3 regions of the Shewanella sp. Choline-02u-19 genome follow, and region 3 is predicted to be linked to each of the others. Evidence: predicted binding sites of a transcription regulator. Region 3 holds the regulator's gene; each other region holds the start of a gene.
What was found. The regulator LexA, encoded in region 3, represses DNA repair genes until DNA is damaged. The targets are predictions, from matches to a motif close to TACTGTATNNNNATACAGTA.
Positions count from the first base shown of each region.

Region 1 (7,831 bases), on a different contig from region 3:
ACGTACCGTATTGAGCAACAGGTACCTTATCCCACGGCAGTGCATTTTCTTCTTCAGCCTCGCCATATTCACCAGGCGCTAATGCACTTGGGAACGGAATATCAGGGGTTACCCCTTTAAGTTGAGTGCTACCGCCATTGATCCGGTAAAACTTTGCGATAGTGTACTGTACATGGCCAATAGGCTTCTCATACATATCGTATATACGGCCAAGTCCTTTATGCTGTTGCACAGTACCTTTACCAAAGGTAGATTCACCTACAATCAACGCGCGGTCATAATCTTGCAGCGCTGCAGCAAAAATTTCTGAGGCTGATGCACTGTAACGGTCTACCATCACGGTTAAAGGACCGTCATAAGTCACTCTTCCGTCATTGTCTCTATTTTGCGAAACTCGACCATTAGCGTCACGTATTTGTACAACAGGACCTTGTTCAATGAACAGACCGGTAAGCAAAGTTGCTTCTGTTAACGCACCGCCACCATTCCCGCGCAGGTCAATAATAATCCCTTCAACTTTTGCCTCTTTCAGCTCAGCAAGCTCTTTAGAAACATCCTTTGAAAGGTTCATATAAAAACCAGGGATATGGATGACGCCCACTTTACGATTAGCGTAAGGACCTTCTGTAGGTTCAACAACCTTTGATGTTGCTGCACGGTCTTCTAGTCGTATTTTATCTCTAACAATTGTTAGTTCAAAAGGCTTGGCACTCGATCCGCCTTTATTTGGCAAGATCTCTAAAACAACCTTACTGCCTTTTGGTCCTTTAATTAACTCGACTACATCGTCTAAACGCCAACCGATAACGTCAACAACGTCTTCACCTTCTTGGCCAACACCAACGATCTTATCTTCTGGTGATAACTTCTCACTTGTCGCCGCTGGACCACCTGCTACTAAGCTCTTAATAATCGTGTAATCGTCATCGACTTGAAGCACCGCACCAATACCCTCTAGGCTCAAATTCATTTCCATTTGGAAACGTTCAGCATTTCGAGGAGATAAGTAGCTAGTGTGGGGTTCTACCGTTCTTGCAAATGCGTTCATCACCCCTTGGAAAACATCTTCACTGTGGGTTTGACTCAGACGCTTAATTGAATTGTTATATCGCTTCGATAAAACAGTAACTATTTCATCCCACTTTTTGCCTGTGAGTGAAAGATTAAGCGCATCGTATTTGACTCGCTGACGCCAGAGTTCATTTAACTCAGCTTCATTTTTAGGCCAAGCAGCATCTTTACGATCGAATTCGTAAGCATCGCCGACGACATCAAACTTCATCTCTTTATCTAGCAGAGAAAGTGCATAGGTAAACCGTTCATAGCGACGCTTTTGAATGACTTCAAACATTGAATATGCTTGCTGGAGATTGCCACTTTTTAACATTTCGTCAAATTGAGTTGAATAAGCCATAAAGCTATCAACATCGGATTGCAATAACACATTCTTACGATAATCTAATTGCTTAAGATAACGCTCGAAAACTTGCTTTGAGAACGCATCGTCCATTTCAAAACGATGGTAATGTGATCGGGTAAACAAACCAGTGACGCGTTTACTCGCCACTTTATGTTGGGGTTCCTGCTTTAAAGCAGGTAACTCGCTGAATTGAATAGTAGGGCTAACAGCCCACGCCGAGAATCCTACAAAAATACTGGCGATAGATACAGCCAGAGACATTTTCCGCATCAACAAGTTACTCCTTTACATGCTTTTAAACCATTACAGTAGTATGTATTCCGCTTTAACTTTAATCGTTAAACCTGAATCTAGCTGAACTTGAACATCTTCTTTTTTGATATCCAAAATAACACCAGCTACTGGCGCCTTACCTAGTTTGACATTTACACGTTGATTTTTCTTCAACTCAGCCAATACTGCAGGCGTTAAAATTGCTACCGCGACTTTCTCTTTTGCAGGTTTTGCGTTAGTAGCCGCTTTCGGTCTTCTCGCAACCGGTTTTTTAGCTGGCTTGTTAGCAGTAGCTGAAGGCGCTGGAGTTTTACCTGCCTTCGCTATTCTTTTTGCTTTCGCTTTTTCCTGACTTTCTTTAAGTGTAGCTTGAGCATGGTCAACGTGCTCTTGTTCTAGCTCACCACAAGAATTACCATCTAAATCGATACGGTGTGCACCGGCTTTCACACACTTAAGGTAACGCCAGCTACTTGTGTATCTTCTTAAAGCGATTCTTAGTTGAGTCTTACTGACTTTAGAATCATCAGCTAACCTTTCCGCTAAATCTTGAAACAACCCGATTTTTAATGGTTTCGTTTCACCTTCAGCAATAAAGCATAAAGGAAATGTTTCATATAAGTACGCAAGAATAGCGTTGGTATCGGTCAACTTTTCTGTTGATTCCATCTTTACTTCCACAGTTTAAAAAAGGGACACCACCAAAAGAGTTTATCTCTCTCATTGATTTACGTGTCGTTTATATTTGTCTGATTATGACCTAAAGCACAAATTAATAATGATTAATTTATATTTTTAGTGCCAAAATCAAACCTACCTTAGCAACAACCTATCATAAACGCTATTGATTCGCTTTAGCGAATAATCACGATTTGAAATTTCATTGCTCAAACCGCTCATTATAGAGACGCACGAAATGATTGCGACCACCAATTAGCAATAATTGGTCGTAGATTAACCAAATAGGCAGTTTTCGAGACTTTTAACCATCGTTTCCACACCACGCTGGTCAATTTCATCAAATCTTGATAACGAAGGGCTATCGATATCGAGTACTCCGATAACAATACCATCTCGCCTAAAGGGCACAACTAATTCTGAAACACTGGCAGAATCACACGCAATGTGTCCCGAAAATTGATGTACGTCGGCAATTCTTTGTGTTTGATTTTTTTCCACTGCTGTGCCACAAACACCTTTACCTACCGGAATACGGGAGCAAGCAACTTTCCCTTGAAAAGGTCCAAGTACTAACAGATCATTCTTTAATAGATAGAACCCAACCCAATTAAGGTCAGCTAAGTTGTCATTTAACAACGCTGAAAAATTGGCTAAAGCGGCAATTTGATCATCTTCACCCGTCAGTAAAGCGGTAACCTGACGGTTTAATGTGTCATAAAACGACGCAGTCATAAATATCCTTTAACAGTTCCATCAATTAAAACAAATAAATTCGTCGCATTTTACCAACAAACAATCAATTTCAAACAGACTATTTTCGACTTTTTTATTTTGAATCAGTCTTTTTAGATACTTTTTTAGCGGGTGTACTTTTTTCCGGTGCACTACCTTTAAGCAAAGATTGCAGCTCATCTTTATGTTGCGCCAAATAAAAACCAATTTTTTCAATATCATTATCTTCGAGTCCTAGTTCAGATTTACTTAGAAAAGGGATCAAGTTGTCAGCGACATCAAGCATCTTGTCGTAGGCATCAGCCTCCTTCTTCGATGTAAAAGTCATCTTTTCAACCCCTTCTCTAACTACGACAAATTTTGTTATAACGGCCATAATTAACCTCACACTGTTTTTATATACAGTAAAGAGTCTCACACATTGAAGTTCTTATGCAAGTTTTCTTGAAAATCTGGTAGGCTTATCAATATAAGGACTCTGTATTAATCAATTGCCTACGCATAAATTGAGTTCAATATCACGATAAAGCTTTTTCTTTAACTTTGTACGTTTTATAGAGGTTTTAATTCTTATGACATCGGACGCGCTAGATAATAGTGTTACTTTATGTCGGTCTTGTGACCTCGTCATCAGAAAGCGTGCACTGCCTACAGGCGTCAGAGCCCTTTGTCCACGCTGCCACACCCAGCTCTATGACACACCATATTGCTCATTAAATGGCATGCTAGCACTGTGTATTACCGCAATAATATTTTTCTTCCCTGCCAATACCTACCCAGTGCTAGAATTAGAATTTCTTGGTAGCATGCGTACCACAACGGTATTAGAAGGCGCTTTAGCAGTATACCAACAAGGCTACTGGATTGTTGCCATTGCAGTAATGACTGCCGCAGTAATTGCACCAGGCATTCTACTTATGTCTATCTTGATACAAATCGTTATCATAAAACATGGATTGCAGCATCGTCTATTAAGGTCAATATTAAAGCAGGCATTAAAACTACAGGGATTGCTGACACAACTCACAATGCTCGAAATTTATGTCATTAGCTTTTTAGTGGCCGCTTTCAACCTTGCCGACTTTGCTACAGTTTCATTTGGTTTCGGCACCTTCTGCTTTACAATGCTGTTTATTATGAATTTATTCCTTTTAAGAGAGTACGATTTGGAGCATATGTGGAGTTTTCTTGAAAAGTAACCCAAACGAATCCACATTAGGTAAGCAAATAGGCCTAACATGTTGCCCAACATGCAATAAGGTTACCTGTGCTGAATCAGCTTGTTGCAGTCGCTGTGATACCAAACTCGTTATTAGAGATTATGGGAGTTTACAAAAAAGCTGGGCTTTGTTAATCACAGCCGCGATTTTACTCATACCCGCGAATCTATACCCGATAACGACGCTTACAAATCAGGGGCAAGTCACTCAAGACACTATTTTTTCGGGTATCGCACACCTTGTAAAAACAGATATGATCCCTATAGCAATCATATTATTCACGGCGAGTATTTTGGTGCCATTATTAAAAATAATTGGCCTTACCATATACTTAACTGCGATCAGTTTTAAATTACCTATTTCAAAAAAGAATTTGATGATAGGTTTTCATATTATTGAATGGATAGGCCGTTGGTCTATGCTGGATCTTTTCGTTATTTCGTTAACCGTTGCCGTAGTTAATATGGGGCAATTACTAGATGCGAAACCCGCACCGGCTGCTACTGCATTTGCCTTGGTCATTTTACTGACGCAACTGGCAGCAAAAGTAATTGATACGCGTTTACTCTGGGACCGACTGGAAACAAAAAATGACTCAAGTACAAACACCTAAAGTCGTAAAGAAAAAACTGTTCTCGCCTATTTGGTTATTGCCTATTATTGCGCTCGCGTTAGGCGCTTGGCTTGGCGTAAAAAGCATCCGAGAATCAGGTGTAGAAGTTAGAATTCATTTCCCAAACGCTACCGGAATGGATATTGGTAAAACACTGGTTAAATACCAAGGTTTAACTGTAGGAAAAGTGGCCGATATCAGTATTGATGATCAACTACAAGGTGTGAATGTCGATGTATTAATGGACTATCGCTCTTCGCCTTTTATCAATAAAGGGACTAAATTTTGGTTGGTGACGCCGAAAGCTTCAATCACAGGCATCGAAGGACTAGACACTCTATTTTCAGGTAACTACATCAGCATTTTGCCCGGTGAAGGTGAATCTCGTTCATTTTTTGAAGCTGAAATTACCGCCCCCGTTATTACCCCTGGTAATGAAGGCCTTATTGTCAACATAACCTCGGATAAGCTAGGGTCTTTAGACGTTGGCTCACCGCTCTTTTATCGTCAAATTCCCGTGGGACAAGTCGTTGGATACCGCTTAGACAATAGCCAAAAAATCATTGTAACGGCGTTTATTCAGCAACAATATGCCAGTTTAGTCAAAGTTGATTCACAATTTTGGAATGTATCAGGGATCAGTATTGATGCATCACTTTCAGGGATAGAAGTTCGCAGTGAAAGCCTCGCCTCCATCCTAGCCGGTGGTATTAGTTTTAGCTCTAGTGATCATTCTGACGCTGCTCAGAACCAACATGAATTTTCTTTATACGACAGTGAAGAGCAAGCATTCGGTGGTGTAGAGTTGATGCTTACGGCGACGGGATCTGAATCCGTATCAAAGCACACGGCAATTATATTCAGAGGCATTAAAATTGGCCATGTCACTGATAAAATATTGACGGATGACGGAGTCAGTTTACTTGTTAAAATTGACAGCCAATATAGTGAGCTACTCGCTGGCAGTTCGTCATTCTGGCTAGAAGGCGCAGATATCTCTCTCAATGGTATAAAGCACCCTGAAAGATTATTGACCGGCAGCGTGATTAACTTTACTCCAGGTACTGGAGAGCCACTGCAGCAATACCCACTGTTAACTGACCAACCGCAGCCTTTAAATACGCAAAAACTGGCTTTAACGTTACATTCCGATACAAATCCGGGTATTTCCGCGGGTGCTGAACTGCGATTTAAACAGATAAAAATAGGCACTGTGTTGTCTAGCCAACTCAATGCTGCGTTAACAGAAGTGGAATATAACATTGAAGTCGACGCTGATTTTAGCTCGCTTGTCACTAAAGACAGTTACTTTATCGCCGAGTCGGCATTATCTATTGAGGCTGACCTTGGAGGCGTTGCAGTTAAAACACGTGATTTAAATACTTTTAGCCTTGGAGCATTAAGCTTAGTCAGAAGTAGTAATAATCAGCAGATTGCTAAGGGTGCATCATTAAATGTGTTTGCCAACAGCAGCGACGCTAAAAGCTTCTTTAAGAATAAGCAGCGAATCAATAAGCAGCTCACCAGTAAAGACGGAGCGGACGTGATTAAAGGTTCGCCAATTTATTATAAAAAAATGCAGATTGGTCAAGTAGAACAGGTCGAATGGCAGCGTAAAGAGAATAATTTCATCATCGATATCAGTATCCAAAAATCATTTGCCAGTTTACTCAACGACAAAACGGTATTTTGGCGTAATAGCGCATTATCAATAAACGCCAGTCTAAACGGTATCGAAGTTGAAGTCGCACCACTTCAAGCTGCCATTAAGGGTGGGATCACATTGGGGTTACTCGATAGTCCAGTGCTAGACAATGGCAAACACCTATACGATTCAAAATTTCTCGCCTTGAGTCAGTCAACAACAATCGCATTAACCTTCCCTGCCACGGTTAAATTGGAGAAAAAAGCACCCATCCGTTATTTAGGCCACAAGGTGGGTGAGGTTCACTCAGTGGTACTGAGTAAAGACCTATCTGAATTAAACGTAGAGGCTTACCTTTATGGTGATTATGCCGCCAGCTTTAATCAACAAGATGCTAATTTCTCGATTGTCGATGTCAGAGTGTCTCTAGCAGGAATTGAAGCGCCAGAAACCATCCTAACAGGGCCCTATATTTCAGTGTTCCCAGGGGTGAGTGCTCAAACATCATCAGAGTTTATCGGTTTAATTGAAAAGCCGTTTCATAATATTAATAACGCGCTCACCTTCGTCATCAGCAATGATAATTTGGGTTCGATCAATAAAGGCACCGCCATATTCTTCCGTGGTATTAAAGTCGGTCAAGTTGATGAATACAGATTGATAGCAGATGGCACCAGCGTTGAAATGACAGTACACGTAGATAACCAGTATCGACACCTTATTAATAACACCAGTGTATTTTGGGATCTTTCCGGGGTAAAAGTTGATGTAGGTCTTTTCTCTGGAGCCAAAATTGAAACGGGGTCTCTAGAAACTATTCTTGCCGGTGGCATAGGCCTAGCGACCAAAGAGATTACCAGCTCAGATAACATGATTAATACCGACTACCGCTTTTCTCTTAGCTCAACAGTAGATCCACTTTGGCTTGAATGGGCGCCTAAACAAACGGCTCAATAGAGCCTGAGACATTGAATCTCTTTAAAAAGACGCTGCTCTTCGGTAGCGTCTTTTAATGCAATAACTATCGTTATGTACCCAAGTCACTTAGAGATCATTAACCATAAAACTGGTAACAAACAATAATAGCTGCCGAAATACCGGCGAGATCAGCAAACAAACCACACGCTAATGCATGTCTTCCATTGCGAATGCCTACCGCGCCAAAATACACAGCCAGTACATAAAAAGTGGTTTCAGTACTGCCCTGTAAAATAGCTGCCAACCGCCCAGCAAAAGAATCGACCCCA
Region 1 covers NZ_PJBE01000013.1:1,668,451-1,676,281, forward strand. The annotation lists gene prc (carboxy terminal-processing peptidase) at 1-1,690, opposite strand, end outside; gene proQ (RNA chaperone ProQ) at 1,724-2,362, opposite strand; gene CXF83_RS13955 (GAF domain-containing protein) at 2,648-3,106, opposite strand; gene CXF83_RS13960 (YebG family protein) at 3,201-3,482, opposite strand; gene CXF83_RS13965 (paraquat-inducible protein A) at 3,679-4,305, shown strand; gene CXF83_RS13970 (paraquat-inducible protein A) at 4,295-4,939, shown strand; gene CXF83_RS13975 (MlaD family protein) at 4,917-7,541, shown strand; gene CXF83_RS13980 (nucleoside recognition domain-containing protein) at 7,639-7,831, opposite strand, start outside.
Region 1: the regulator LexA is predicted to act here: its motif matches at 3,494-3,513, upstream of CXF83_RS13960 (YebG family protein).

Region 2 (7,831 bases), on a different contig from region 3:
AGAAGATCTTCTGCAAACCATCGAAAAGAACCCACATCTCAAAGCCGATTTCATCAAAGAGTTACGCCGAGAAATTGTCACCGTCGGCATATCAAATATTGGCGTCAGCGCAGCAGAGTAATACCGCAAAAGAGTCGCTTTATTAAAGCGACTCTTATACTCATGCCATTTGTAACATCAGGATCACGTGGGTATAGAATACGCTTAATTCAAGGTGATAGTTGTTCCCTTAACTGTCCATCGAGAACAATTGCTCCGCTTTGGACTGCATAAACTCGATAAAGAGCTTAACCTTCAAAGGTTGATGACTGCGTTGATGATACAAGATTGAAATCCGCCTTTTCTCACCAATCCATTCAGGTAATAGCGTTGTCAACTGGCCGCTCTTAAGCTGGTTTTTCACAAAAAGTGCTGGGCCATATAAAACCCCACCATGATCTACAGCGGCCTGCACTGCGCCATTTAACTCACTTAACGTCAGTTTTGCAGGTCCATCATAATAAAAGTTCTCTCCCGATGGGTGCTTTAAAGTCCAGTTAAACAAAGGCCATACTTTAATCAACGCGTGTTGTTCTAAATCGCTTGGATGGCACAAGCTAGGTGCCTTATCCATATACTGCGACGAGGCAAACAAACCATAATTAAGCACGCCAAGAGAGCTCGACACCCAAGAAGAATCTGGTTGGGTGCCACCGACAATAGCAACATCAACCCCCTCATCTATAAGATCGATTACGTTATTATTTTGTACTATATGCAGCTGTATATCTGGGAATTTTTCACAAAACTCGTTAATGGCATGGATGAAAATCATCGAAATAATTGACACCGGAGCCGCTATTCTAAGGGTACCTTCAGGCTTATCCACCGCAGCGCCTCTGATACTGTCAAACTGAGATACTATGGCCTGATATTGCTGAAACAGCGCTATGCCCTCCTCTGTTAGACGCAGCTTGCGAGTGTTCCTCATCAACAACTGCTTATCGAGCTGTGTTTCCAATTTAGTCAACTTACGGCTCACCGTTGCAATTGGCATCTCCAGCTCTTTAGCGGCTTGGGAAAAGCTCCCTGCATTAACTAAATGAACAAATTGGTAGATCAGCTGTAATTCCAAACCAAAATTACTATTCATCAATATAAACCCAAGCGTTTAAAACATAAAAAGGGGATCGGCTACGACCTAAGATTAATAGTATAACAAAACGTAAATATGATAATGTTCTAACTCAATTTTATGCGTGTTTTACGTATATTGTGGACAAGTTAATAGAGAAAATATGTCAGCTGTTATAACGCCACTACTCGCTGTATTTGGCATCATGTTGATTGGCACTTTGGTGCAAAAATCAAAACTGCTGCCTGCTGAGACCGATCAAGTTTTAAACCAATATGTGTACTATATTGCGTTTCCGGCCATTATGCTGATCACATTGGCACAAACCCCGATCAACGACATACTGCACTGGGGTTATATCGCTGGGTTTAGTGGCGCCATGCTAACCAGCTACGCGATCACCTTTCTCGTCTCGCGTTGGACCAATCCATCTCAAAACGCAGTCGCGTCTATGCGAGCGCTCAACGCCACCTTTGGCAATACTGCTTTTATCGGTATTCCCTTAATGGCGATGTTGTTTCCCAATAATCAAACGGCACTCGCCGCAGCCGCTATTGCCAGTCTATTATCGGTGTTAATTTTTGCCATCGCGCTCGTGTCATTGGAAATGATTGGCCGCAAGCAAAGCAGCTCAGCGGCAAAAATCATTAGCCTCGCCTTAATGCACAACCCTATTGTAGTGGGTAGTATGGTTGGGATAGTCCTATCCGCAATGACAATTACTTTGCCTGATAGTATCGCCCTCATCATTCGTCAACTGGGTATGACCTCGAGCCCTTGTGCACTGTTTGCCATAGGTATGGTGCTCGCTAAATCAGCTCAACACCAAACTTCAACACATATTATTAGCCTGAAACAGCTCACAGAGATTAGTGTTATCAATGCCATTAAACTGATTTTTCAGCCTCTAGTCACTTACTTGATCATGTTTAGCCTAGATGTTGATCCACAATTGATTGCTATGGGCGTCATACTCGCGGCGCTGCCGACTGCTGCCAGTGTCTACCTACTTGCACAACGGTACCAAACTCAAGTCATCACCAGTGCTCAGGGAATACTATTGGGTACCCTTGTCACCTTTATTACTTTACCGTTATTAGAAGCTTATCTATTGGGTTAACATTCGATGCTTAATTTAAAAGCCCGCCTTGCTAAACCTTGGTTCTAGCAACTTTTACTTCTGCATAGTGAGAGAGTGCACTAGATAAATTTATTACTCCGCTAATGAATACTTCCCATCTAACTGTATTTATTACCTTTTAGCTTATAGAACGCGGTAATTAGAGATGAAAAAAGTTGCCGATATCGATTAATTTTCCAACTGATAGTTTACTGTATAAAAAAACAGTATATACTGTTCATTAATACAGTGTATTGGGATAGGACATCACTATGCTTTGCCAACTCAGCATTAATAATTTTGCTATTGTGCGTTTTTTGGAACTCGATTTTAAAGCCGGCATGACCAGTATCACTGGTGAAACCGGCGCGGGTAAATCTATTGCTATAGATGCATTAGGCTTGTGCCTAGGTAATCGAGCCGACGCTAATGCCATTCGGCCTGGCGCCACCAAAGCGGAGGTAAGTGCACGCTTTTCATTATCTGATATTCCACTCGCAAAGCGCTGGTTAGAAGATAATGATCTCGAACTAGATAATGAGTGTATCTTAAGACGAACCATCAATAATGATGGCCGCTCACGCGCATATATCAATGGTAATCCAGTCCCACTTGCACAGATAAAATGCCTCGGACAACTGCTGATTGGCATTCATGGCCAACACGCTCACCATGCGATGCTAAAAAGTGAGCACCAGCTTACTTTACTCGATAGTTACGCCAACCATAAAATGCTACTCGACACTGTAGCGGCGAGTTATCAGAGATGTAAAACTGTTGAAAAACAGTTACATCAATTAGAGTTAGCGCAGCATGAAAGGCTTGCTCGTAAACAGTTACTGCAATACCAGGTTGAAGAACTCAATGAGTTTGCCATTGCTAAAGGCGAGTTTGAAACCATAGAGGCTGAACATAAAAAACTCGCCAACAGCACAGCATTAATCGAGCTATGCCGTAGCCAATTAAATATTTTGCAGGACAATGATCAAGCGAGTGTTGAGTCATTATTAAATACCTCTATAAGTCAGGGGCAAGATTTAGAAAGTTATGATGCCGAACTTGGCAGCGTTGTCGCCATGCTTAATGATGCACTTATTCAAGTACAAGAGAGTAGTAGCGAGCTTGAACGGTATTTAGAAGGTTTAGAACTCGACCCTGAATACTTTGAACAATTAGAGCTTCGGATCTCTAAAGCACTGCAACTGGCGCGCAAACACCATGTCAATGCCAGTGAATTGTTTGCTCACCATCAAGGTCTGTTGAATGAACTCAATGAGCTTGGATCGGACGGGGACAAACTTGAAGAGATCCGCAATCAACTGCAAAATAGCCAACAGGCATATTTGAATCACGCACGAAAACTAAGCCTTAGTCGTGGCCGCTACGCTAAAGAACTCGATAAAAAAGTGACTCAATCGATTCATGAGCTGAGCATGCCTAAGGGTAAATTCAGTATCGCAGTCAACTTTAATCAAGCCGTCATTAGCCCTCAAGGCTCCGATGCTATTGAGTTTCTCGTGACCACCAATCCAGGTCAACCTTTGCAGCCCATTGCTAAAGTGGCCTCAGGCGGAGAACTCTCTCGAATAGGCCTTGGCATACAAGTTATTACCGCTAAAAAAGTCGCGACTCCAACACTCATTTTTGATGAAGTAGATGTGGGGATATCAGGTCCAACGGCGGCTGTCGTCGGCCGGATGCTGCGGAGTTTAGGGGAATCGACTCAAGTATTTTGCGTGACCCACTTACCGCAAGTTGCCGGTAATGGCCATCAACATATGTTTGTTAATAAGACCAGTAAATCTGGTAAAACAGAAACATCCATGGTTGCCCTAGATAAAGACCAGCGAATTGAGGAGTTAGCTCGCTTACTGGGAGGTGACACCATTACCAGTAATACGATTGCCAATGCTAAAGAGCTGCTGTTTAGTTAAATGAACTTGCGTAAAACAACCATTAAAAAAGGAGCTAACAATAGCTCCTTTTTTAATGCCACACTCACGACCTAAATCAAGTAGTGAGCTGCGGTGTGTAAGCAAATCAAGGAAAATATCCCTGCAAGTACATCATCAATCATAATCCCAAAACCACCTTGCACTTTTGCATCCAGCCAACGAATCGGCCATGGTTTCAAAATATCAAAAAAGCGAAACAACACAAAACCGGCCAGTAACCATTGCCAACCCACTGGCGCCGCTATCATGGTGATAAGTAAACCGGCAATCTCATCCCAAACAATAGCACCGTGATCATGCACGCCCATATCTTTAGCGGCTTTATCACATATATAAAAGCCGATTAAGACGGTAAAAAGCGTCAAGCCGATATACCAAGGTAAGCTCAATGGTGCCATTAATAAGTAGAGCGGTATGGCGGCAAGCGTACCAAACGTACCTGGCGCCTTTGCGGCTAAACCTGAGCCAAATCCTAATGCCAAAAAATGAATAGGATTTTTAAGAGACAGCTTGGTTAGTGCTTTATCTTTTGAAAGTAAATTCATCAATTAAAGTGCTCAAATCCGAGGTTAATGGGCTCAAATGGCTGTTTATCTAACAACAATTTCAACTTGCCACCCGTGCAAATTTGACCAATCTTAGTAAACTTCACACCCGTCTCAGCCAATGCGATCTCTAGTGCGCCTTTTTGGGCTTCAGAGACAGTAAAGAGTAGTTCATAATCCTCACCACCCGTTAATGCATAGCTTAGCGCCATCTCAGCTGAGACATTGGCTTTGAGCTGGGGAGATAAAGGCAGCTTATCGACATTGATTGTGGCGCCAATATTCGAGGCTTTCAGTACATGTCGGATATCAGAGACTAAACCATCAGAAATATCAATGGCACTCGATGCCAGCGTGCGCAGTGCTTGCCCCGCTAATACCCTTGGAGTTGGCCGGTAATGACGATTAATAAGATAGTTTCTATCGTCTTCATTACAATCCGCTTTTCCGCGCAGTAGATCTAGCCCTAAAGCTGAATCACCTAATGTGCCGGTAGCGTAGATCCAATCTCCATTTCTTGCGCCGCTACGAGTCAGACCCGCATGCTTAGGCACTTGGCCATTAATGGTAATGGTGATTGAGCGGGGACCACGAGTAGTATCACCGCCAATAAGTGCTACGCCATAGTATTCGGCAATTTCAAACAAGCCTTCACTATAATCTGCCAACCAATTTTCGTCGACTTCTGGCAAGGTTAGCGCCAATGTCATCCATGCAGGCTCCGCCCCCATAGCAGCCAGATCGGATAAATTCACCGCTAGCGACTTATACCCCAGATCTTTTGCAGGCATATCAGCAAAGAAGTGCACGTTTTCCACTAAGGTGTCACAAGATATCACAACAGATTTATTTGCAGCGGGTTCAACAATGGCGCAATCATCACCAATGCCAAGTGCAACGTCTTTTCGAGACTGGGCACGCCCAATAAAAAAGCTTTCGATTAATTGAAATTCTTTCACAATACCAATCACAAATTAAGAAGTGGTTTGAGGAAAAAAGAGGATCTAATAGTAAGAGGATCTTAGCTATGATTTTAGTTACGTTAGATGTGTTCTGCTATTAAATGCCAGCCACGGATCATGCAACTGTTATTCTCTTTTTAGGCATACAAAAACGGCATCCGAAGATGCCGTTTTTACTATTTCGTTCTTGCGACTAGCTTATCCAGAATACCGTTAACGAACTTATGTCCATCTTCAGCGCCGAATGCTTTGGCAAGCTCGATAGCTTCGTTAATTGCTACTTTATAAGGAACATCCTTGCGGAAAGTCAGCTCATAAGTTGCTAAACGAACAATCGCCTTTTCGACAGGGTCAACTTCATTCAAAGGACGAGTCAAAAATGGAATGATTAGCTCATCCAATTGGCTTTTCTTAGTTGCTACGCCCGCTAATAACTCACGAAAGTAAGTTATATCGACACCATCAACATTTTGTTCAGTTAGAAACTCATGCTCAACATCAGCAATATTGTTGCCACTTAGCTGCCAAGAGTAAATGGCCTGAACCGCTAAACGACGTGCCTTTCGGCGCTCTGAAGGCTTCATTAAATTGTCCTAGATTACAGGTGTTCTTCAAGTGCTTGCAGCACGTTAACCATCTCTAACAGACCCAAAGCAGCTTCGCCGCCTTTGTTGCCTGCTTTAGTACCTGAACGTTCAATTGCTTGTTCAATAGTATCAGTGGTTAAAACGCCGAATGAAACAGGAATATCAAATTCAAGTGCAACTTGAGCTAGACCTTTATTACATTCGCCTGCAACAAAATCAAAATGAGGTGTACCGCCACGGATAACCGCACCAAGTGAGATTATTCCGTCAAATTTTCCGCTTGCCGCAACACGACGTGCAGCAAGTGGCAGTTCAACAGCGCCAGGCACTTTAATTACAGTGATATTATCATCTGAAACTTGGCCAAAACGCTTAAGAGTGTCTACCGCACCACTAAGTAAACTATCTACAACAAAGCTATTAAAACGTGAAACTACGATCGCAATTTTTGCGTTTTTCGATTCGATATTACCTTGAACTATGTGCATTTATCTTACCTAAAATTAGCTAATTACCCAGCATGGGGGCGGAAGAGGCGGTATGATACCACAGCCGTTAACGCTGATCCCCATGCAATTTATAAGAAAAGTGTTAAATTACCCCTTGGATGATTTTCCAACCCAAGATAGTATTTTATTCTGCTATATAATCAGTTACTTCTAAACCAAAGCCTGATAGTGAATGATAACGCTTTGGTGAGCTAAGTAACCGCATTGATGTCACGCCTACATTTGCTAGGATTTGCGAGCCAACACCCACTTGACGTGAGGTTCCTTGCCACTTAGCTGTAATAGGTGCACTGCCGTTATCTTCAGCTTCAAATGCTTTAACTTTGGCTAAAATATCACTGCTATGCTCTTGATGACCGAGCAGTACCAGTACGCCACCGTCTTCGCTAATGCGCTGCATTGCTTTTTCTAGTGGCCAACTGCGTTGCTGATCGCGCTCGGAATGTAAAAGGTCGTTAAAGGTATTTTGTAGGTGAACACGTACAAGTATGTTCTCTGTAACCGGACCTTTGACTAATACATAGTGTAATTGATTATCGATAGTGTCACGGAAAGTCAGCATATCAAACTCACCAAAACGGGTTGGTAGCTTACATTGCGCTTCACGTACAACACTGGTTTCTTTAGTGTTGCGGTATTCAATTAGGTCAGCAATAGTGCCCATCTTTAATCCGTGCTTTTCAGCAAAAATTTCAAGATCTGGACGACGCGCCATGGTGCCATCGTCCTTTAAAATTTCAACGATGACTGATGAAGCTTCAAAACCTGCTAATCTTGCTAAGTCACAGCCCGCTTCAGTATGACCGGCACGGATGAGCACGCCACCCTCTTTTGCCATCAATGGGAATATGTGGCCAGGTTGCACAATATCACTAGGCTTAGCATCTTTGGCAACTGCAGCTTTTACCGTGACGGCACGATCTTGCGCTGAAATACCCGTTGTGACACCTTCAGCCGCTTCAATAGACATTGTAAAGTTGGTTGAGAACTGGGCATTATTGTTGGTGACCATTAAAGGCAGGTTTAGCTGTTCGCAACG
Region 2 covers NZ_PJBE01000013.1:2,406,502-2,414,332, forward strand. The annotation lists gene CXF83_RS17135 (YjaG family protein) at 1-121, shown strand, start outside; gene CXF83_RS17140 (LysR family transcriptional regulator) at 230-1,132, opposite strand; gene CXF83_RS17145 (AEC family transporter) at 1,278-2,234, shown strand; gene recN (DNA repair protein RecN) at 2,507-4,168, shown strand; gene CXF83_RS17155 (phosphatidylglycerophosphatase A) at 4,240-4,734, opposite strand; gene thiL (thiamine-phosphate kinase) at 4,734-5,693, opposite strand; gene nusB (transcription antitermination factor NusB) at 5,873-6,280, opposite strand; gene ribH (6,7-dimethyl-8-ribityllumazine synthase) at 6,295-6,771, opposite strand; gene ribBA (bifunctional 3,4-dihydroxy-2-butanone-4-phosphate synthase/GTP cyclohydrolase II) at 6,917-7,831, opposite strand, start outside.
Region 2: the regulator LexA is predicted to act here: its motif matches at 2,445-2,464, upstream of recN (DNA repair protein RecN).

Region 3 (7,831 bases):
CAATAAGAGAAGGGAATACGCCAGGCAGACCTGCACCATTGGGTTGATGACATGCAGCACATTGAGCGAGATAGATTTGCTCACCTTGAGCCATGAGTTCGTCCATGGTTAAGGTTTGCGAAAGTGCGGCCTCTGCTTCAGCTTCAGCATTATTAGCTTGTTGCTGCTGGGCAAGTAACCACTTATCGAAGTCTGCTTCTGAAAGCGCTTCGACAACAATCGGCATAAATCCGTGGTCTTTACCGCACAATTCAGCGCATTGACCACGATAAATACCGGGCTTATCAATTCGTGTCCAAGCTTCATTGATAAAACCGGGGTTAGCATCTTTTTTGACAGCAAAAGCCGGGACCCACCATGAGTGGATAACGTCATCAGATGTCATCAAAAAGCGTACTTTACGATTAATGGGTAATACGAGATGTTTGTCTACTTCAAGCAAATAGTGTTCACCTTTAGCTTCGGTGCCCTCTATTTGTGCTCTAGGAGTCGACATTAAGCTATAAAACTCAACGTCTTTATCGAAATAGCTGTAATGCCACTTCCACTGCGAACCTGTTATTTTAATGGTGAGGTCAGCATTACTGGGGTCTTCCATTGCAATCAAGGTTTTGGTTGCGGGAATAGCCATGATTATAAGAATAATAAAAGGCACTACAGTCCATAAAATCTCGACTTTAGTACTTTCATGAAAGTTGGCGGCGACTGCGCCTTTTGATTTGCGATGGTTGATCATGGCATAAATCATTGCGCCAAAAACAACAATGCCAATAGCACAGCAGATATAAAGGATAATCATATGGAGGTTATAAACCTTACCACTGATCTCCGTCACGCCTTCTGTCATATTAAACGGCATTTCTGATGCAAACAGTGTAGGCGAAAATATTAGCGCCAACACACAGTACAACAATTGCTTCACTAGACTTCTCCTCTGTCAACAAGACAAAGAAGAGTCACACAGTAAGTCTCTGCTCTATGTAAACTCTTCAGTTCCCAAAAAAGCAACGATGACTTCAAAGTGCGCGAGTGGTTTATCCATCGTGTCGTTATGTTTCGACTATCGATTAGACTTTATATAATTTCAGTATTTTAATACTGGTTAGTGTAACCACACTGGCACCTACGGCTGAAATATATCAGGCCGATCTCAGTCTTCATATACTCTTTAAGGATCTACAGTCCATACATAAAGACCGACGACTAAATCGCTCGGATATAACAATATATCGTTGTTATCAGTACCTACCCTACTTGGTGTTGAAATATTGATCAAGATCACTTTTTGATTCATTTGCTTAGCAGCAGTAATAAAAAAGCTCCCGTTAAGGGAGCTTTGCTTTAGAGACTAGATTTGTAATAGAAAGAATTGCTTAATGGACTGCTGCGAACAGTGAACCTTGTTTAAACCGCTCGTCCTGTGTATTTATTGTGCTGTCAGGTAAGTGAGCATTCGCATTTTCAATAATGATACCCACCGCTTGAGCACTCTTTGCGACTAACTGCAGTCGTCTACTGTCTCGTGCATCGACTTCATTCGTCCAGGTTATTACCGCGCTTGATGTGCCACTCGTGAGCGCTTTTTCCATAGCCCAAAGTGTTTCGAATTCATCTTTTGCGTGTACCAGTAGGATTCTATCCATGCGGACGCCAGCAGAAGCGAGCATCTGTTTGTAACCGATATTAGGTGGGCTAATTAATACAATCCAGCGACCTTGTTGGCTCAGTTGAGCAAGTTGGCCACTAATCTGTTTTAATTCAGTGCGCCCCTGAGTGTGAGATACCATAGTTTCGATATCTGTATTTACCTTTTTAGACATAGCTTGAGCAGGTATATCTTGCCAAAGGCCAGGGTGACGCGGGCTTACACCTAATAATTTGTTCATTGCCAATCTCCATTACGGATCACGCCAACGGCTAAACCTTCAATACTTAAGCTTTGGTTTGCCAGATCAACTTCTATCGGTGAATAATCTTCATTCTCAGCATGTAAATAAACTTTATTGCCTTTCTTTTCAAAGCGTTTAACCGTGACTTCATCTTCTACTCGTGCCACCACAACTTGACCGTTGCTTGCATGTTGGATCTTATGCACTGCAAGCAAATCGCCTTCAAGTATGCCGATGTTTTTCATGCTGTCACCGCGTACTTTAAGCAGGAAGTCGGCTGACGGGCGGAACATGGTAGGATCAATTTTATAATGTTGCTCTACATGTTCTTGAGCCAGAATAGGTTCACCTGCGGCCACTTGACCAATAAGCGGTAAACCAAGGTCGGCATCTTCGGTATCATCTTGAATTAACTTAATTCCTCGAGAGGTACCTGGCATGATCTCAATACAGCCTTTCTTCGCTAAAGCTTTTAAGTGCTCCTCGGCTGCATTGGCAGATTTAAAGCCTAAACGTTTGGCTATTTCAGCACGGGTGGGTGGCATACCTGTGTCTGTAATATTGCGTTTAATTAGCTCTAAAATTTCAGCTTGACGTGGTGTAAGTGGTCTCATTATTAAGCCTGTCTTTCCATACAGTAACTGTCAGTATATACAGTATTTCTGTTCGCGCAAGTATTAACCAAATTTATGTTAAAGTTGAATTTATTAGCACTAGGGTGGGGCTGAGAGATTAAGGAGGGATGAACGAGATTTAATCCTGATAGGCAGGATATACATAGACTTATGATGGCTTAAGTCATTGTTCTATAAATACGCAAATGTTTCCGAGTGCCATTATAAAGCAATTGCGCAAACGCTCCGAAATTCTGGTATTCTACGGGGTTATTAGAAGCGACTATACTGCAAGCGAATCATGTCGAAAAAAGACTCTCTTTGGTTTAAATCATTACGCTGGATCCAAAAAAAGCTCGTGCACACTATTGTAGTGCCTCATGATCCTTTTGAAGACCTCAATCTCGATCCAAGCAAGCCACTCGTTTATGTCATGAAAACAGAATCTGTTAGTGACATAGCAGCTCTTAGTGAGATAACCGGTAAATTCGGTTTACCTAGCCCATATAATGACTTAGAGGTTAATGGGGTGACTGCGCCGCGCGTTGTCTGCCTTGAAGGTAGCAAGCCTCTATTTGGCGAAAGAGAAAGTGCCGAACAGTATTTGCATTGCTTTAAGCGCCTATTGAGTGTGCATAAGCAAAATGAAGAATTAGATATTCAGCTAGTTCCTGTGAGTCTTTATTGGGGACGAACCCCAGGCAAAGAAGACGACACCATGCGCGCTGCTGTGTTGGAGCGTCAAAATCCGACTTGGTTACGCAAGTGCTTGATGATCTTGTTTCTCGGTCGACACAACTTTGTGCAGTTTTCTAATGCTGTTTCTCTGCGTTATATGGCAGACGAACATGGTACTGATAAGCGCATCGCACAAAAACTAGCCCGTGTCGCGCGAGTGCATTTTCAGCGTCAACGTAAAGTAATGACTGGGCCTCAGCTGCCTAAGCGCCAAGCTCTGTTCCATGCTTTGCTAAAGTCAGAATCAATTACCCGAGCCATTAAAGAAGAAGCGACAAATAAAAAAATCTCCGAATCAGAAGCGCGTGCAAAAGCGATGGAGTATCTAGATGAAGTCGCGGCGGATTACTCCGATAGCTTAGTGCGTATTACCGAGCGTTTTCTTACTTGGTTGTGGAATAAGCTTTATAAAGGTATCAATATTAAGGGTGCGGAGCAGGTTCGTCAGTTGCACCATGATGGTCATGAAATCGTCTATGTACCGTGTCATCGCAGCCACATGGATTATTTGTTGCTGTCTTACATCCTCTATTATCAAGGCATGGTGCCGCCGCATATTGCTGCCGGCATTAATCTTAACTTCTGGCCAGCAGGACCTATGTTCCGCCGTGGTGGCGCATTCTTTATTCGCCGAAGTTTTCGCGGTAATAAGCTCTATACCGCGGTATTCCGTGAATACCTCGATCAACTCTTTACTAAGGGTTATCCGGTTGAGTACTTTACCGAAGGTGGCCGCTCACGCACAGGTCGTTTATTGGCCCCTAAAACAGGCATGATCGCCATGACGCTTAACAGTGTACTGCGCGGTGTTGAACGTCCTGTCACTTTAGTGCCGGTTTATCTTGGTTATGACCATGTAATGGAAGTGGCGACTTATCACAAAGAATTAAGTGGTAAAAAGAAGAAGAAAGAGTCGGTTTGGCAAGTGTTTGGTGCGATTCGAAAGTTAGGTAATTTCGGCCAAGGCTATGTGAATTTTGGTAAGCCAATTACCTTACACAATTTCTTGAACGATGAAGTGCCAACGTGGCGTGAAGATATCGTCCAAGACCCAGAACAAAAGCAACCATGGTTTACACCAGCGGTGAACAAGTTAGCCAGAGAGGTGATGACTAACATTAACGATGCTGCTGCGGTAAGTGCAGTGACGTTAACCAGCTTAGTTTTGCTAGCATCTGAGCAAAATGCGTTAGAGCGTAGCCAGCTAGAAAAGCAGTTGGACCTTTATCTCACGTTATTAAAAGAGTTGCCTTATACCGAATACACATCGGTACCAGAAGGCAGCGGTAAAGACCTTGTATCTCATGGTCTGGAACTGAAAAAGATTAAAATTGAAAGTGATTCGCTTGGGGATATCATTTCCATCGATGATAGCATTGCAATTACAATGACTTATTATCGTAACAACATTATTCATTTAATGGTTGTCCCCTCGCTAATTGCCGCTTGCTTGCTGCGTAAAGAGCAGTGTACTCGTGATGATGTGCTTAGCTTTGTCAGTGATTTTTATCCGTTGCTGAAAGCGGAACTGTTTATGGGCATTGAGGATCCGGCAGCCTATACACACCGCATTCTAGATATTTTTGTCGCGCAAGGCTTAGTGGCTGAAAATGGTCATTTCACTGTTGCTGATAATAAGGTGAATAAGTTGCTGCTGTTGTCTGGCACGATAGACGAAACCATGCAACGTTACGCCATTTTGTTTAATTTGTTGGCAGTAAAACCGAACATGGAACGCTCGGAGCTTGAACGCGACAGCCACCGTCTTGCACAAAGGCTGGGAGCGCTTCACGGTATTACGGCGCCAGAGTTTTACGACAAGAAGCTATACGCCACGCTCAGCGTTAAATTAAAAGAGTTAGGTCATCTAACGGATAGCGAAGGGTGCAGTGATATCAAACGGATTAAAGACAGAGCCAATTTACTGCTACGTTCATTGGTAAGGCAAACAATAGTCGATAGTGTTAATGCGGAGCAAAATAGCTAATGGCCAATCATATGAACGCGGCCAAGAATAAGTCTGCTGGAAAATCGGTGTTAGGCGGCGCAATGATCATCGCCGGCACCACTGTTGGAGCGGGCATGTTCTCGTTGCCTGTTGTGGGCGCTGGGATGTGGTTTGGCTATTCAATGCTGATGCTGGCTGGCATATGGTTTTGCATGTTGGTGTCGGGGCTGATGTTGCTCGAGACTAATTTGCACTTTAAACCGGGTGCGAGTTTTGACACATTAACGAAAACAACATTGGGTCAGTTCTGGCGTATCATCAACGGGCTCTCAATTGCCTTTGTACTGTATATTTTGACCTATGCTTACATTAGTGGCGGCAGCTCGATTGTTAACCATAGCCTTGCAGGGCTTGGGATTAACTTACCGCAAAGTATTGCCGGACTCATTTTTGCCGCCGTATTAGCGTCAATCGTTATTATCAGCACTAAAGCGGTCGATAGAATTACCACTATTATGCTGGGTGGTATGATTATTACGTTCTTTATTGCCGTAGGTAATCTGCTGATCGATGTGGATACCACTAAGTTGTTTGTGCCTGATGGCGAAACCAGTTATGCGCCATATTTACTTGCGGCTTTGCCCTTTGGCTTAGCAAGCTTTGGCTACCACGGTAACGTGCCTAGCCTGGTAAAGTATTACGGTAATCAACCAAAGACGATTATTAAAGCCATCTTCATTGGTACCTTCATCGCACTCGTTATTTATAGCTGCTGGTTAGTGGCGACCATGGGTAATATTCCACGCAGTCAGTTTATTGATATTATCGCTCAAGGCGGCAATATGGGCATATTGGTTGGGGCATTGTCAGAAGTGATAGCCAGTCGCTGGCTTAACACCATGTTGTCGTTATTTGCCAACCTTGCCGTTGCTTCATCATTCCTCGGTGTCACCTTAGGCTTATTTGATTATCTTGCGGATCTGTTTGGTTTTGATGAATCTCGTCAAGGCCGCTTAAAGACCGCCGCAGTAACATTTATACCGCCAACTATTTTGGGCTTGCTATTTCCCAACGGGTTCTTAATTGCTATTGGTTTTGCAGCATTAGCGGCAACTATTTGGGCAGCGATAGTCCCTGCTATGATGGCCTATAAATCACGACAAATATTTGCAGACAGTGACAGTTTTAAAGTGCCGGGTGGCACGCCTTTGATCGTCGTCATCATCATTTTTGGTTTGGTCACTGGCGCATGCCACTTACTGGCCATGGCTGGTATATTGCCCGTTTACGGTTAATCAGCATCATTCATCTGTATGATTAAAAAGCCTCTTTTATAGAGGCTTTTTGTTTTGTCGGTTTATCTTGCTCATATATTGCGTCGGGGTTTGCTTTCTAAAGCGAGCAAAGGAGCGACTGAAACTATGAGCATTTGCATAGCCTAAGCGTTGTGCTATCTCGGCTAAATCTTTTCCTTCCAACATGTATTTGATTGCTTGATTACACAATATATAACCCGATATGTGGGTGAAGCTAAAGCCTATTTTTAGCAAACGCCGTTGCAGTTGCTGCCCTGAGATCCCAAAGAGTTCTGCGACAGAAACCACCGTGGGTAGATCATAATAGCGAGCATAGTTGATCATTTCGTAGAGCACTTTGGGTAGGTCAGAGGGCTGTGGCATGTTCAAATAACTTTCAAGCTGAGCGAGTGACACTGAAGTGGTTAACGTCTCGGTGGGAAAATAATCCATCGGTGATGAACTGAATAAGTCGTCGATACTTATCCATAACTCAGTTTGTGCGGCATTCCAAGATACAGGGCAACCAAATATCGCTTCAGTCTCTTTTTGCTTAATCGGCGGGCCGCTGAGCTTGAGCTTTTTTAAAGTGTAATGATTGCCGGTAAAGTGTTTGATGGCATTAAACAAAGTGATCGCCACCCGCAGTGAATCATGTGAACGAGCCCTTTCTTTGGCATAAGGGTTGTTGTAGCACCATTTCAATATGTTACCTGATTGCAGCGCATAATAGCTTGCCCCAGAATGAAAGCTACAAATCCCATGGTTAATCCGCCGAAAACACAGGGCTAAATCAGGCGCCGACAAGAACCAGTTTCCCGGTATCTCTAGTGCGGAAATATCCAGGTAATGCTGAATTTTCACCATATAGTCGGTATCACCCGTTAGCATCTCTAGTTGTATAAACCATTTAGATACTTCGGTAAACGGGATGAGTGCCATTCGCTCGTCAAACAGAGCAGCTGGGATCGACAGCTCGTTTAAACTAATTCCATAGTGAGCTTCAACACCCTTAAAAACCGGCGCGATATAGCTAGAGCGGATAAATGCCGTATCCATTGTGATAACCATCTATATTTCGAATGTGGATACCATATTGAATCATAGAATAGAGCTAAATGATATATAGAGGTATTCTGGCTTGTTCTAATTTATAGACAGGGCAAACTGCTTTTTCAATCAGTCGATTTTAAGGTCTAGTTCCCTATGAGTTTATTCAGTATGCCGTTCGTCGATACCGGTGTTGATGCCGCTTTACATGGCGTTGCAGGTGTCGTGATGGTGCTGACAATTGCCGCTGCCGCATTTGGCTTCTGGAAGATCCATGAAATGCCTATTAATAAGGCC
Region 3 covers NZ_PJBE01000012.1:240,872-248,702, forward strand. The annotation lists gene coxB (cytochrome c oxidase subunit II) at 1-922, opposite strand, end outside; gene CXF83_RS03175 (cell division inhibitor SulA) at 1,374-1,886, opposite strand; gene lexA (transcriptional repressor LexA) at 1,883-2,503, opposite strand; gene plsB (glycerol-3-phosphate 1-O-acyltransferase PlsB) at 2,805-5,228, shown strand; gene mtr (tryptophan permease) at 5,228-6,484, shown strand; gene CXF83_RS03195 (AraC family transcriptional regulator) at 6,521-7,543, opposite strand; gene CXF83_RS03200 (MFS transporter) at 7,691-7,831, shown strand, end outside.